Regions from separate parts of the Pseudomonas sp. 3B-A001-10F genome, predicted to be linked through region 3. Evidence: riboswitches for the same ligand, from Rfam matches in the RefSeq annotation. Region 3 holds a riboswitch; each other region holds the start of a gene.
The links. Region 3 has a riboswitch for cobalamin ahead of AC0ZWN_RS01080 (TonB-dependent receptor plug domain-containing protein). Riboswitches for the same ligand answer to the same signal wherever they lie in the genome.
Positions count from the first base shown of each region.

Region 1: it holds a riboswitch for cobalamin, as region 3 does, so the genes downstream of both, AC0ZWN_RS01850 (ABC transporter substrate-binding protein) here and AC0ZWN_RS01080 (TonB-dependent receptor plug domain-containing protein) in region 3, are expected to answer to the same signal.
Region 2: it holds a riboswitch for cobalamin, as region 3 does, so the genes downstream of both, AC0ZWN_RS07840 (CbtB domain-containing protein) here and AC0ZWN_RS01080 (TonB-dependent receptor plug domain-containing protein) in region 3, are expected to answer to the same signal.

Region 1 covers NZ_JBQYFW010000001.1:371,900-376,757, reverse strand. Annotated here, with positions in the region: gene AC0ZWN_RS01855 (FecCD family ABC transporter permease) at 1-819, opposite strand, end outside; gene AC0ZWN_RS01850 (ABC transporter substrate-binding protein) at 828-1,841, opposite strand; cobalamin riboswitch at 1,986-2,179, opposite strand; gene AC0ZWN_RS01845 (Ppx/GppA family phosphatase) at 2,222-3,157, opposite strand; gene AC0ZWN_RS01840 (hypothetical protein) at 3,166-3,435, shown strand; gene phnX (phosphonoacetaldehyde hydrolase) at 3,505-4,332, opposite strand; gene AC0ZWN_RS01830 (LysR substrate-binding domain-containing protein) at 4,407-4,858, opposite strand, start outside.
Region 2 covers NZ_JBQYFW010000005.1:225,606-230,463, forward strand. Annotated here, with positions in the region: gene AC0ZWN_RS07820 (ATP-grasp domain-containing protein) at 1-208, shown strand, start outside; gene AC0ZWN_RS07825 (sugar phosphate isomerase/epimerase family protein) at 205-1,122, shown strand; gene AC0ZWN_RS07830 (AzlC family ABC transporter permease) at 1,112-1,804, shown strand; gene AC0ZWN_RS07835 (hypothetical protein) at 1,797-2,123, shown strand; cobalamin riboswitch at 2,158-2,379, shown strand; gene AC0ZWN_RS07840 (CbtB domain-containing protein) at 2,503-2,700, shown strand; gene AC0ZWN_RS07845 (CbtA family protein) at 2,712-3,410, shown strand; gene AC0ZWN_RS07850 (cobalamin biosynthesis protein) at 3,407-3,820, shown strand; gene cobM (precorrin-4 C(11)-methyltransferase) at 3,902-4,648, shown strand; gene nfuA (Fe-S biogenesis protein NfuA) at 4,793-4,858, opposite strand, start outside.
Region 3 covers NZ_JBQYFW010000001.1:204,917-209,774, forward strand. Annotated here, with positions in the region: gene AC0ZWN_RS01065 (L-dopachrome tautomerase-related protein) at 1-288, opposite strand, end outside; gene AC0ZWN_RS01070 (zinc-binding alcohol dehydrogenase family protein) at 337-1,344, opposite strand; gene AC0ZWN_RS01075 (LysR family transcriptional regulator) at 1,455-2,348, shown strand; cobalamin riboswitch at 2,394-2,599, shown strand; gene AC0ZWN_RS01080 (TonB-dependent receptor plug domain-containing protein) at 2,692-4,629, shown strand; gene AC0ZWN_RS01085 ((2Fe-2S) ferredoxin domain-containing protein) at 4,629-4,858, shown strand, end outside.

The DNA.
Region 1 (4,858 bases), 170 kb from region 3:
CAACAGCCGCGCGGCGTGGGGAATCACCAACCCGACAAAACCGATCGAACCGACAATCGACACCATCACCGCCGTCACCAGTGCCGCGCAGCCAATCAGCAGAATCTGCACACGTCGCACCGGAATGCCGAGGGATGCCGCCGAATCCGCACCAAAGGTAAACGCATCCAGCGCCCGCCGATGCCACAGACACACAACCAACCCCAACACGGCCACCGGCACCGCCAGCCACACCGAAGGCCAGCGCACGCCGCCGAGATTGCCCAACAGCCAGAACATGATGCCGCGCGCCTGTTCAGAGCTGGCCGAGCGGGTGATCAAAAACGCCGTGAGCGCGTTGAACAGCTGCGAGCCGGCGATCCCGGCAAGAATGATCTGCCCGGTGCCGCTGGCCGAACCGCTGACTCGCGCCAGTACAATCACCAGCACGAACGCCGTGACCGCGCCGGCGAAGGCACCGACTGACAGCGAGATGATCCCGGCGCCAACACCGAGCAACGCCACCATCACCGCTCCGGTCGAGGCTCCGGCAGAAATCCCCAGCAGATAAGGATCGGCCAGCGGGTTGCGCAACAGCGACTGCAAAATCACCCCGCACGTCGCCAGACCGGCACCGCATGCAGCCGCGACCAGTGCGCGGGTCAGGCGATAGTTCCAGACGATGCCTTCGTCGATAGGATCCAGCGCGTACCCGGCGCCCCACAATTTGTTCGCCAGCACTTGCACGACCACGCCCGGTTCAATCGAGGTTTCGCCGATGGCCACACCAGCGACCACTGCAATCAACAGTGTCACCAAGGCCAGCAGCGTACGGATCAGACTGGCACTCATTGCGACAGGTCATTGCCGTTGATGGCCGTGGCCAATTGTTCGATGCCCTCGAACATGCGCAGGCTCGCCTGCATGGCCATGGCATCAAGAATGATGATGCGGTTGTGTTTCACCGCGTCCATGTTGCGTGTCACCGGATCGCTGCGCAGGAAGGCGAGTTTCTTTTCATAGTCGTCGGCGGGGAAACGTCGACGATCCATGCGCGCGATGACCAGGAAGGTCGGATTGGCCTTGGCGATGGTTTCCCAACCGACGGTTGGCCACTCCTCATCGGACGCCACCACGTTGCGCACGCCGAGGGTGCTGAGCATGAAATCGGGAACGCCTTTGTGCCCGGCTACGAACGGCTCGATGTCCATTTGTGCGCTGGAGAACCACACCAGCGCGCTGGCGTCCTTGAGTTGTTTGCCTTGGGCGGTGGCAATCGATTTGGCGAGGCTGGCCTTGAGTTCGTCGTTGAGCTGCTGGCCACGCTCTTGAACATCGAAGATCTGCGCCAGTTGGCTCACGCTTTTGTAAATCGTCTCGATGCGAAACGGCGCCAGTCGCGTGCCATCGGCGCCGACGAGGTTGTCCTTGGCTTCGCAATCGGAAGGCAGCAGGTACGTTGGAATCTTCAGTTCATGAAACTGCTCGCGCGTGCCCACCGCGCCTTGCGGGCCGACCATCCATTCCAGTTCCACGGCGACCAGTTCCGGACGCTTGCCGATTACCGACTCGAAACTCGGCTCGTTGTCAGCCAGACGCTCGATCTTGTCATCCTGCGCTTTGTATTTGGCCAGCACATTGTTGAACCACAGTGAGGTGCCGACGACTTTGTCGCCCAGGCCCATGGCGTAGAGCATCTCCGTGCCGGCCTGGCCGATGGTCACGGTGCGCGTCGGTGCGTGCTGGAAGGTCAGGGTGCTGCCGCAGTTCTCGACCGTCAGTGGATAGACAGTCGGTGCCGCCTGCGCCAAGGCGCCAAGGCTCAGGCCGGTAATGAGGGTGGCAACGCGGGGCAGCAGCATGGGGCAGTCTCCAGGGGAACCGTACGGGGAGCGGGAGAGTACGGTCTGGAAACACACCATCGAACGCGGTCAGGAAAACAGCGCAAGGCCGGGCAGCCAACGAAGACGCGCACGGCACGATGTCCTTCCCGGACACCCCGCCGGTTAGTAATCACTGTGCCGGCAGGTCTCCTGACTGATGCGTCATCGCCTGGCTCCGGCCTTCCCGGGATTCACCCAGTGGCAGTCGTGGAGCAGGCTCGGCACCTACAGTTGCGGGGGCAGTTCCGATCAGTGCTGTGCAAGCACCTCGGATTCCCTATTAGTCCCGTTCGGGAACCGACGGCGGCATGGTAGTCGATCGAGCCGCTGAAGGGGAGACGAATCTGCCGTGGCGAGGATTAGTGTTGGCTCATCAAACCGTGCAATACGCCCAGACGCAGGCCCGGTTCCGACGGCAGCATTTGCGCGATACCGAACACTTTGAATGCCGCCAGCATTAACACCAGACCGCCGGGCAGAATGCTCTGGCGGTGTGGTTGCAGGCCTGCGAGCTTGAGCTGTTGCACGTTGTTTACCTTCAACAACAGCAGCGACAGGCGCAGCAGGCCGCCGTAGGTGATGCCGTCCTGGCCGAAGTCGTTGAGGCGATTGGTCTTGAGTACTTTGGCGAGCATGCGCGCGGTGCCGGAAGAGCCGATGGTTTGCTGCCAGCCCTGAGCACGGTAGCGCCGGGCAACTTTTTCAAACTGCAGGATGGCGAAGCGTTCAGCCTCCTGTAGCGCGCCGGCGGACACATCGCCGCCGCGAAAGAATCGCGTGCTCAAGGTGCCGCTGCCGATGGCGATGCTTTCGGTTAACAAGGGTTGTGAGCCCTGGCCGAGGATCAGCTCAGTGGAACCACCGCCGATGTCGACCACCAGGCGCAGGTCGTCGGCGCTGGGCAAGGCGTGAGTTACGCCGGCGTAGACCAGCCGCGCCTCTTCATGGCCGCAAATGACGTCGATGGGAAAGCCCAGATGCCGCTCGGCACTGGCCAGAAAAAGTTGCGCGTTGTCCGCTTCACGCACCGCGCTGGTGGCCACCGCACGAACCCGGCCGGCCTCGAAACCGCGCAGCTTCTTGCCGAACCGCGCCAACGCCTGCCAGCCGCGATCCAGTGCCAGTGCATCCAGCGCACCACCGTCAAAGCCCTCGGCGAGGCGCACCGGTTCGCGCAGGGTTTTCACTTCCTGAATCTGCAAGCCTTTGCGGCTGCGCACCGACTGGCCGATCATCAGGCGAAAGGCGTTCGAACCCAGGTCGATGGCGGCAAACAGCGAGGCGTCGTCTTTCATGGGAATCCTTGCAGAGCATCCGTCGCGAGGCTCAAGACGGTTTGCGAGGATTCTGCCGTGATCTTGATGACATCCTGATGACGGGGGCGGGGCGGTTGAATGAATTTTCGGCTGTCATGACACTGTCATTATCCGGCGTCTATGCTGCGGTCAATACATCGCGTGTTCTTAAAGTTTTTGCTGCCATTCGTGGCAGCTTTTTTTTGCCCGCGATCTGGCTGTTGATCGTTCCCACGCTCTGCGTGGGAATGCCTCTAGGGACGCTCTGCGTCCAGTGACGCGGAGCGTCACGGGCTGCATTCCCACGCAGAGCGTGGGAACGATCAGCGCGGGGTGCGGACGATCAATTAGCAGGACTGCGGAGTTTCGCCCCGGGCCAGGCGCGCATTGATGTCGTCGATCACTTCGGGCAGCTCGGCGATGGTGTCGATCAGGTAGTGCGGGCGCGAAGGGGCGAACATTTTGCCGATTCGCGCACGCTCTTCCGCCAGTCGATCCGACGGCAACGCCTTGTATTGCTCATAGGTCAGGCCCAGTGCGTTGCCGGAACAGGTCAATGCCACCGTCCACATGCCGGCTGCGCGCCCTTCGAGAATCCCCGGCCAGGTGTCGTCGACCTTGACGCAGGCGGCCACGTCATCGATGCCCAGGGCAATCACGTTGGCCAAGGCCTGCGCCGGATACGGCCGGCCATTGGGCACTTCATCGGTGGCGACGACATGGTCGGCGACGTAGCCATTTTCCCGCGCCAGTTCGACGACCTTGGCCATCACCACCGCCGGGTAGCCCGAGCACGAACCGATTTTCAAACCCTTGTCGCGCAATGCCGCAATGGCTTCGAGTGCGCCCGGAATCAGCGCCGAATGCAGGGCGATTTTCTCGATTTGCAACGGCATGAAACGTTCGTAGATTGCCGTTACATCGTCATCACTCGGCAAGCGATCAAACGCTGCACGATAGCGTTCAGCAATCTGTGGCAAGTTGCACAGCGTGCGGATGTGATCCCACTTGCCCATGCCCATCGGCCCGCGCGCTTCTTCAAGCGATACCGCGACGCCGAACTCGGCAAAGGCTTCGACGAAGATTTGCGTTGGCGCAAACGAGCCGAAATCGACAACGGTGCCGGCCCAGTCGAGGATCGCGGCTTGCAGGTGAGTCGGTTGTTGGTACTGCATGGTCAATCTCCGTTTTCAGGTAAGCGTGGGCCGTCCCTCGGCAATGAGGTAGGCGGTTCAAGGGTCAGTGCTGATCAGGTCAGCGGTGGATTCGCATCAAACAGTTCGGCAATCACCGGTCGGTTGCGGCGGATGCCGAGGCAGCACAGGTGGTATTCGATGAAAAACGGGTGATCGACAAAGGTGATCGGCTTGGTGCCCGGGGTTTCGGCGTACTCGACCGCCGAGACAAACCCGATGCCGATGCCCTTGACGATCGCGTGGACGATGGCTTCGCGGCTGTTGAGTTGCATGACGCAATTGAGATCGATATTGAGGCGCTTGCAGCTTTCTTCCACCAGTTGCCGGGTGCGCGCACTGGATTCGCGCATCACCCATTTTTCGCCGCTGATTTCACTGATGTGAACCTGCGCCTGACTTGCCCACGGATGGTCATCGCGGACCACGGCGATGATCGGATAACGGTGATACAGCCGCGTGTGGAAGCGCTCATCGAATTCCGACAAGGCCAGAATCGCCACGTCGA
Region 2 (4,858 bases), on a different contig from region 3:
CGATCCGCAACAGCTCCAGGCACGCCTGCTGCAACACCCGTTTGCATTACGCGTGAACCTCAACCCCGACAAGTTCGGCCAGAGCATCAGCCGTTCCGCAGACCGCCACGGCTACACGCTGCTGGGCTGCAGCGACGCCGACGATCCGGCGGACTTCAACGCCGCGATCACCCACCCAGAGTTCACTACGCAAGGACCAGCGCAATGACCCGTAAAGACCCGCTATATCATATCGAAGGCCCGATCAGCGCTCACTTCCCGATGATCTCCTTTTCCACCAATGTCTACGACAACCCTGCGGACATCCTGGGTTCGATCACCGATCTGGCCAGACATTTCCAAGCGGTCGAGTTCGAGATCGGCGAAGACGCCGAAAAAACCTTCTGGTCGCTGAGCGCCGAAGACCGCTCTGAGCTTGCCGGGAAAATCCGCAGCTTCGCCGAACACAATGGCATCACGCTGACCGTCCACGCCGGATGGTGGGGTCGCCAGTACAACCTGTGCTCCCCGGATTTGACCGAACGTGCCCAAGCGGTGGACTGCCTGAGTGCCGCCGTGGAGTTTTCCCACGAGGCCGGCGCCACCAGCGTCACTTTTCATCCCGGCTACAAAGATCAACTGGAAAACGGCGAACTGCTGGACAACCTGATAGTAGCGATCAACCAGGTGACCAAGCGCTGCAACACCGATGGCATCGCCCTGTGCCTGGAGAACATGGGCGGTCAGCGGCCGAAATTCCCGGTCTTCACCGTCGAGGAACACCTGCGCTTTCACAAGGAGACCGGGTGCTTCGTGACCATCGACGTGACGCATCTGTGCTCACTGCTGCCGTATGGTGAAAGCCTGTTCAAAGCCATTGCCGATCTGGCGCCGGTTACCCGGCATCTGCACATTGCCGACCTCAACAACACCCACCATCAACATCTGCCGATTGGCGAAGGCAACTTGCGCCTGAGCGATGTGCTCAATCGCTTCGCGGTCAACGGCTATCGGGGTGTGGCCGTGGTGGAAGAGTTCATTCCGCGCTTCTCCACCGAGTACTACCTGGAAAAAGCCCTGGCCTACAAGAACGGCGTAGAGCAATTGCTGGCCGGCTCGCGGCACAGCACTCATGCTGGTTGAGTCGAACCTGGCAAAACCGGCGTCGCGCAGCGAGATCGCGACCGGTATCCGCGATGCGCTACCGTTCGTCTTCTCGCTGCTGCTGACCTTCACCCTGATCGGCATGCTCGGGCGCCGCCATGGTCTGGATCTTCCGGCCATGGTGGTTTTCAGCGGTACGGTAATGGCCTCGCCGTTGCAACTGACGCTGCTGGAAACCCCCGCGCACCTGCTTAACGCCTTTGGCGTGCTGGTCTCGGCGCTGAGTATCAACTTGCGTTTTCTGGTCTTCACACTGAGCCTGAAATCCAGCCTCCAGGGCCCGGTCAAAGCGTTCGTCCCCGCCCTGGCGGTGATGGCAAATGCGGCTTTCACGTTGATGTCGATCCGCAAGGATCAGCAACCGATCAGCCGCCCGTATGCCAACACCGTGTGCTTTCTGCTGTACGCCGCCGCCCTGCTTGGCACCGTGGTCGGGTACTGTTTCGCCAGCGTGGCCGACAACGCAGTGATGGATCACGTCAGTGTAGTAATCGCGATTTTCATCAGCGCTTCGCTTGGCAAGATGGCCCGCGACCGTCACAGCTTCCATGCGCAATGGATTGCCGGCCTGGCCACCGCCGCGAGCTTGCTGTGGCTGGGCGAGGTCAGCTTGCTGCTGGTGCTCGCCATCACCGTTCTGACGAGCTATGTCCATGATTGAACCTGGTACTTTCTGGCTGTACGTACTGATTTGCGCGCTGGTTTCGATCGTCTGCCGCTTGCTGCCGCTGGCCGTCGATGTCGAACGGCTTTCGGTAACTGCCCGCGCTTTCATCGATCGTCTGGGAAAATACACATCGGTGGCGATGCTCGTCAGCCTGCTGGCGGTCTCACTCTATCCTTTGGCCAGCCAGCACCTGGCGGCCATGCCATGGATCCTCCCGGTGGCGTTGGCGTGGCTGCTGAGCCTGACGCGAATCAAATCCTATTATGCGTTCCTGATGGCGCTGGGGGTGTACGTCCTGCTGATCATGCGCTAGGCGCCGATTGACTCAAATCCCCCGCCCATGCTCTCCTACACAACTTGTTACGGGTGCCCTTCACAGGGTGAAACGGGAAACCGGTGAATCATGTGCTTTACTCAAGCCCATGTCAGTCCGGTGCTGCCCCCGCAACGGTAAGCGAGCGAAGCGTCAAAACCACTGTGCCGATACGGTATGGGAAGGTGACGCTTGCAGGTCGGCCTGACGCCAACCCCTCGTGAGCCCGGAGACCGGCCCGCAACACACAGCCCGCATTTGCGCGGCGCTGCACATAACAAACCCGCGGTGGGCGGGCGCTGTTCGAACCTCTGCGAGCCTGACCCGCAGGGGTTTTCATGCGCTCTATTCACCCGCTGACACTCCAGAGGGAAGCGCCATGTCGATCATCAGCAGCACCGGCAGCAACACGGACAAAATCGCCAGCACCACCACCCTGAGCCAACGCCTGACCGCCGCGATCTTTGCATCGATCCTCGGCGCCAGTCTGGTTTACTTTGCCGGCTTCTCGCACATCGAAGCGGTGCACAACGCCGCCCACGATACCCGCCACAGCGCCGCGTTCCCGTGCCATTGAGACCTGCCGACATGATCAAGCGTATCGCGCAAACTGCAGGATTCTCTGGTCTGCTGGCCGCCCTGCTCCTCACTCTGCTGCAAAGCTTCTGGGTTTCGCCGCTGATTCTGCAGGCGGAAACCTTCGAGAAGTCCGAGCCGGTGGCGGTTCACGAACATGCCGCTGGCGTGGCTGCGCACACCCATGATGCCGAGGCCTGGGAGCCGGAAGACGGCTGGCAACGCGTAGTCTCGACCACTGGCGGTAATCTGGTCGTAGCCGTCGGTTTCGCCCTGATGCTCGCCGGCCTCTACACCCTGCGCGCGCCGACCAAAACTTCGCAGGGCCTGCTCTGGGGCCTGGCCGGTTACGCGACGTTCGTGCTTGCTCCGACCTTGGGCCTGCCACCAGAACTGCCGGGCACCGCTGCGGCCGATCTGGCTTCGCGGCAGACGTGGTGGATCGGCACGGCCGCTTCGACGGCTGTAGGTCTGTCGCTGATCGCGTTCAGCCGTCACTGGCTTATGAAGGTCCTCGGTGTGGCCATCCTCGCTGTGCCCCACGTGATCGGCGCACCGCAACCGGAAGTGCATTCGATGCTCGCCCCCGAAGCACTCGAAGCTCAGTTCAAAATCGCTTCGCAGTTGACCAACGTGGCGTTCTGGCTGGCCCTGGGCCTGATCAGCGCCTGGTTGTTCCGCCGCAAAAGCGCTGGTCAATACCACGCATGACCGATGACCGCGCAGCGCCGACCTTCGTGGTCGGCCTGGGCTGCCAGCGCGGCTGCCCGGCCAGCACGCTGCGCGCGTTACTCGATCAAGCGTTACAGGCGCATCGCATTGAGCTTGAGGCGGTGAAAGCGTTGGCCAGTATCGACTTGAAGCGCGACGAGCCGGGCCTGCAAGAACTTGCTGCACAATTGGCTCTGCCCCTGTTGTACTTCAGCAGTGACGAACTGGCCAGCTACCAACAGCGGCTCAGTCACCATTCACAGATTGCTTACGAACGCACCGGTTGCTACGGCGTCGCCGAAAGTGCCGCGCTTGCGCTCGCTGAACAGCTGATTCAAGCGCCGGCAAAACTGCTGATCTCCCGGCAAAAATACGCTCAGGCCACGCTGGCATTGGCCGGCGCGGCGTAAAATCCCGATAATCCCCGCCATTGATCATGAGCGTTGTTCATCTGCAACGCAGTCGTGCCCTCTTTTACTCAGGATTCAACGATGACCGTCTACTTCATCGGCGCCGGCCCCGGCGACCCGGAATTGATCACTGTCAAAGGCCAGCGGCTGATTCGCAGTTGCCCGGTGATTATCTACGCAGGTTCGCTAGTGCCGGCGGCGGTACTCGACGGCCATCAAGCCGAAACGGTGGTGAACAGCGCCGAACTGCATCTGGAACAGATCATCGAATTGATCAAGACCGCGCATGCCAAGGGTCAGGATGTGGCGCGGGTGCATTCCGGCGATCCGAGTCTGTATGGCGCGATTGGCGAGCAGATCCGTTATCTGCGTGAGCTGGATATTCCGTTCGAGATCATTCCCGGCGTGACGGCCACCGCAGCCTGTGCGGCGCTGCTTGGCGCGGAATTGACGCTGCCGGACGTGTCGCAAAGTGTGATTCTGACTCGCTATGCCGACAAAACCGCGATGCCGGCAGGCGAAGAGCTTGGCAGTCTGGCGCAGCATGGCGCGACCATGGCGATTCATCTGGGCGTTAACCATTTGCCGAAGATTCTGGTGGAACTGCTGCCGCATTACGGCGCGGATTGCCCGATTGCGGTGATTCACCGGGCGACGTGGCCTGATCAGGATTGGGTGGTGGGGACGCTGGCGGATATTGCCGAAAAGGTTGAGGCCAAAGGGTTTCGGCGTACGGCGTTGATTCTGGTGGGTCGGGTGTTGGGCAGTGAGGTGTTCAGCGAGTCATCGTTGTATCGCGCCGGGCATGCGCATCTCTATCGCCCATGAAGCCGCCTTCGCGAGCAAGCTCGCTCCCACATTTGGAATGCGATCAAATGTGGGAGCGAGCTTGCTCGCGAAGGCGTCGGTACATTTCACCCATAAAAAAACGGCGCTCACGGGGCGCCGTTTTTCATGTCCGCAGCGAACACCTTAGTAGTAGGCGTTTTCTTTCTGCGTGTGGTCGGTCACGTCGCGAACGCCTTTCAGCTCCGGAAT
Region 3 (4,858 bases):
TTCCTGGTTGATCGCCGCGTTCGGGTAAGCCACGACTTTGCCGTCGCGGATCTCGCCCACGGTGAACGGCACGTTGTCGCCCCAACGCGGGAAGTTGACGAAGATGCGCCCGGTCTCGGTGACGGTCACACCGGTGGGCATCGCGTCGTAGAACGCATGGACCTGTTCGAGCTTGCCGAAGGATCGGTCGGCGGGGGCATTGGCCGGCAACGGCACGGCGCTGATTGCATGGGCGAGCGGCGCTGCCATGACCATGGCCAATGCAGCAGAAAGCTTTTTCATACGCATGAGCTGCTCCTGACCGGCCCGCGTGCAGGCCCGTCTGAATGAGTGAAATCAGAAACCTTCGAGTACCAGTTTGCCTCGGGCCTTGCCGCTCTCGACCAAGGCATGGGCACGGCGCATGTTTGCCGCGTTGATCGCGCCAAAATGTTCACCGACAGTCGTTTTCAAAATGCCTTGGTCAATCAGATCGCTGACGCGATTGAGCAGGTGATGCTGCTCAATCATGTCCGGGGTTTCGTACAGCGAACGGGTGAACATCAGCTCCCAGTGCAGCGACAGCGACTTGCGCTTGAGCGGCATCACGTCGAGGCTTTCAGGATCGTCGATCACGCCCAGACGCCCTTGTGGTTGGAGCACTTCGATCAGCTGCGCAAAATGCTCCTCGGTATGGGTCAGGCTGGCGACATGGCTGACCTCGTCGATACCCAGTGCCTGCAACTGTGCGAGCAGCGGCTGACTGTGATCGATGACGTGATGCGCGCCCAATTGCCGGACCCAGTCAGCCGTTTCCTGCCGCGAGGCGGTGCCGATGACGGTCAGCCGCGTCAACTGTCGGGCCAATTGCACCAGCATCGAACCGACGCCGCCCGCTGCCCCCGTGATCAACAGGCACTTGCCCTGCCCTGAACCTTCGGTGACACCAAGACGGTCAAACAACAGCTCCCAGGCGGTGATCGAGGTCAACGGCAATGCCGCGGCATCCGCAGCACTTAAAGAACGCGGTTTGTGCCCGACGATTCGCTCGTCCACCAGGTGAAATTCGCTGTAACTGCCGGTGCGGGCAAGGGAGCCTGCGTAGAACACTTCGTCGCCAGGCTGAAACAGCGTCACTTCAGCCCCGACCTCGCGGACAATACCGGCGGCATCCCAGCCGAGGATTTTCGGTTCTTTGGTGAAAGTGCCGGCGCGTACTTTGGTATCGACCGGATTGACCGACACCGCACGAACTTCTACGAGCAAATCCCGGGGGCCGGGAGTTGGCACCGGAAGGTCGATGTCCTGCAACGATTGCGGATCTTCAATGGGCAAAGCGTGTTGGGTGAAGGTGATGGCTTTCATGGAAACTCGCTGTCTGAAGAGCTGATGTGCTCGCTTGGCGCCATCTTCGACTTCCCAAGCACAAAGAAAAACCAGCAGAATGCGCCAACACTTTCACTGCAGGAGTGAAAATGATCCGCATCGATGATCTTGGTTTGTTCACCCGCAGCGCCGCGCTGGGCAGCTTCACAGCTGCCGCCCATGAGGCGGATTTATTGCCCGGTCAGGTTGCCGCGGCGATCAAGCGTCTGGAGCGTGAGCTGGACGTGCGCCTGTTTGCGCGCACCACCCGCAGCCTGCGATTAACCGCCGAGGGCGAGCAATACTTGCCCACTGCCCACTCGGTGCTGGAGGCGCTCAAGCAAGGCAAGGAAAACCTGCGCGGTGAAAACGCCACGTTGCGCGGCGTGTTGCAAGTGACGGCGCCGTCCGATCTGGGGCGCAACATTTTGCTGCCGTGGCTCACACTGTTTCGCCGCCAGCACCCGGAACTGACCTTGCGCTTTTCCCTGTCGGACCAGATGGCCGACTTGTTTCGTGACCCGGTAGACGTGGCGATTCGATACGGCTCGAATGAAGATGCCAACTACGTGGCGCTGCCGCTGGCACCGTGGAACCGGCGGGTGCTGGTCGCCGCACCGGAATACGTGGAGCGCCACGGATACCCGCAAACGCCGGATGATCTGCACAACCACGCTTGCCTGCTCTACCAGCAAGGCGGCCGGATCTACGACAAGTGGAGTTTGGGCAGTGAAACGATCCAGGTCTCGGGACCGATGTTCAGCGACGACGCCGACATCGTGCGCCGCTGGGCGTTGAGCGGCGAAGGCATCGCCAACAAATCCTGGCTGGACGTCAGTGCAGACGTGATCGCAGGGCGACTGGTCGTGCTACTGAAGGATTTTCCCGGCAATGCCTCACCGTTGAGTCTGGTGTGCCCGCATCGCAAGCAGATCACCCCGGCGGTGTCTCAGCTTTATGCGTGGTTGAGTGGCCAATTTGTCGCTCTGGAACGTATCCAATAGCTCCCCTGGTGGTTGCCGCATTGACGAGACGCTCCTCGAATGTTCAGATGCCGGCCAGTTTCAGGTGTCCCATGCCGCCGTGCATGGGGTGAAACGGGAAACCGGTACGTTCTTTTCGAACAAGTCCGGTGCTGCCCCCGCAACGGTATGCGCGTGATGTTTTCAATACACCACTGTGGCCAGACGGCCATGGGAAGGTGAAAACCTCGATACGCGCGAGCCCGGAGACCGGCCTGGAATTTCGTTTGGCAAAATCCTGCGGTGGGCGGGCATGGGCCGGTATTGGCTGTGCGCGATGCCTTCTCTTGCATGCTCTTCTGCGAAGATCCTTTTCGAGAAGACAATGATTCGACCTTTCAACACTTCTGCTCCAACCCTGTTCCTTGGCTGCCTGTTCAGCCCGCTGCTACTGGCCGACGACGCGCCGCTGGAACTCAATCAACAAATCGTTACTGCACCGTCAGTGGAATCCACCACCGTCGCCGAGATGGCCAGATTCGGCAGCAAGGTCGAAATCGTCAGCCGCGAGCAGATCGAACGCGCCGGCCCCAGCGCCGATGTCAGCCGGGTGATGCAGATGTTCATTCCAGGCTTGTATGTGGCGCCGAAAAACGGCCCTTTCGACTACGGCACGTATTCGCTGCTCGGCGGGCGCAACGACGACACGCTGATCCTGCTCGACGGCGTGCGCCTGAACAATCGCCTGTACGGCGGCCTCTATCTGGACACTCTGCCGGCCAACGCCATCGAACGCATCGAAGTGCTCAAGGGTGGGCAGAGCCTGTTGTTCGGCACCCAGGCCGTGTCCGGTGTGATCAACATCGTCACCCGCAGCCCGCAATCGCGCAAAGCCGCCGGCGAAGTGAATCTAGGCGTCGACAGCTTTGGCGGCACCACCGAAGACGCCCGCGTCGAGAATATCTTCACTAACGGTTTCGGCGACCTCGGTTTGTTGGCGTACGTCAGTCACAACGTCTCCGACGGTTACCAGCCCTATCGCAACCGCGACATGAAAAACGATTCCGGCAAGGATCGCGCCTACGAAGTCACCACGTTCGGCGGCAAGGCGATTCAGTCATTCGGCGATGATTCGCGGCTGGAGCTGTTTTACCAATACGCCGACGCCAACCTCGATTTCGCCCGCCCGGTCGACAACCACAAGACCACTAACGACCGCGTGCAGCAGATCGCCACGGCGACGTTCGAACAGGACATCAACGAGCGTCTGAGCTACTTCGTCAAAGGCCATATCAACGACTGGGACACCCGCTACACGCGTGTCAACAACGTCGCCGGCGGCGGCACCAAGGTCATCAACCACAATGACTATTGGGGCTTCACCGATTGGGGTGTGCAGGCCGAAGGCAAGGCTGAATTGCCCGGCGATCATGTACTGGTGTTCGGCACCGACAACCAGTGGTTCAAGGGCCAGGATGATGTGTTGATCATCGATAACGACAAGGCCGAAGCCCACGCTTTCTACACGCAACTGCGCCCGCAGATCGACGCCCTGCCCGACTGGCACCCGAGCATCGGTGTGCGTCACGAAGCCATGAGCGGTGGCGATGGTGCCACCGTCGGCATGCTCACTTCGCTGTATGACCTCAATGACAATTGGTCGGTGCGCGGCCAGTACGGCAGCGCCTACAAACTGCCAAACGCCGAGCAATTGTTCGTCAATGAACCGGGCGACGAGATCGGCAATCGCAACCTGAAGCCGGAAAAAAGCCGCAATGCGGAGCTGGGTGTCGACTACAAAGGCTTTCTGCTCGACCGCGAATTCAGCGCCAGCGTGACCCTGTTCAAACGCAAGATCGACGACTTGATCACCCTCGACGACATTCAATGGGTCAACGGTGAAGGCCAGGTGCGTATGCGCGGTTTCGAGGCCGACACCAAACTCGCGCTCAACGATCAATGGAGCCTGCAAGCGGACATGACCCGCAACCTCACCGAATCGCGCAGCGGTGTAACCCTCAACGATATCCCGAGCTTCTTCGCCCGCTCGCGGCTTGGCTATGAATCGGAAAACCGTCTGTGGGGCGCCGGCGGTGCGATCCGCTATATCCGCGACATCAAAAGCTCGAAGCAAGTCGAGTACGGTAACTATTCCGTGGTCGACGCCGACGCTTATCGCTACCTCGACAACGCTCATCAGCACCGCGTGAGCCTGCTGGTGGAAAACCTGTTCGACCGCGATTACGTCACCAGCCGTTCGAGCAACGTCGACAACCTCGGCCGGCCGTTCACCTCCGAAGTGCGCTACACGTACCGCTTCTGATGAGTGGAATCAAAACCGTCGACGGCGTCGACACGCACCCGGACTGGTCAAATGTGCCCGAGCATGCGCGCCATGTATTCCTCTGCACCGGCCCGCGTTGCACCCAGCGCGGCGCCTTGCAGTTATGGAAAACCCTGCGCCGGCATTTGCTCGCGCACGATCGCATCGAGACGCCGGATGGCGTCTTGCTGACGCGTACGCACTGCCAGTTTCCGTGCAATCTGGGGCC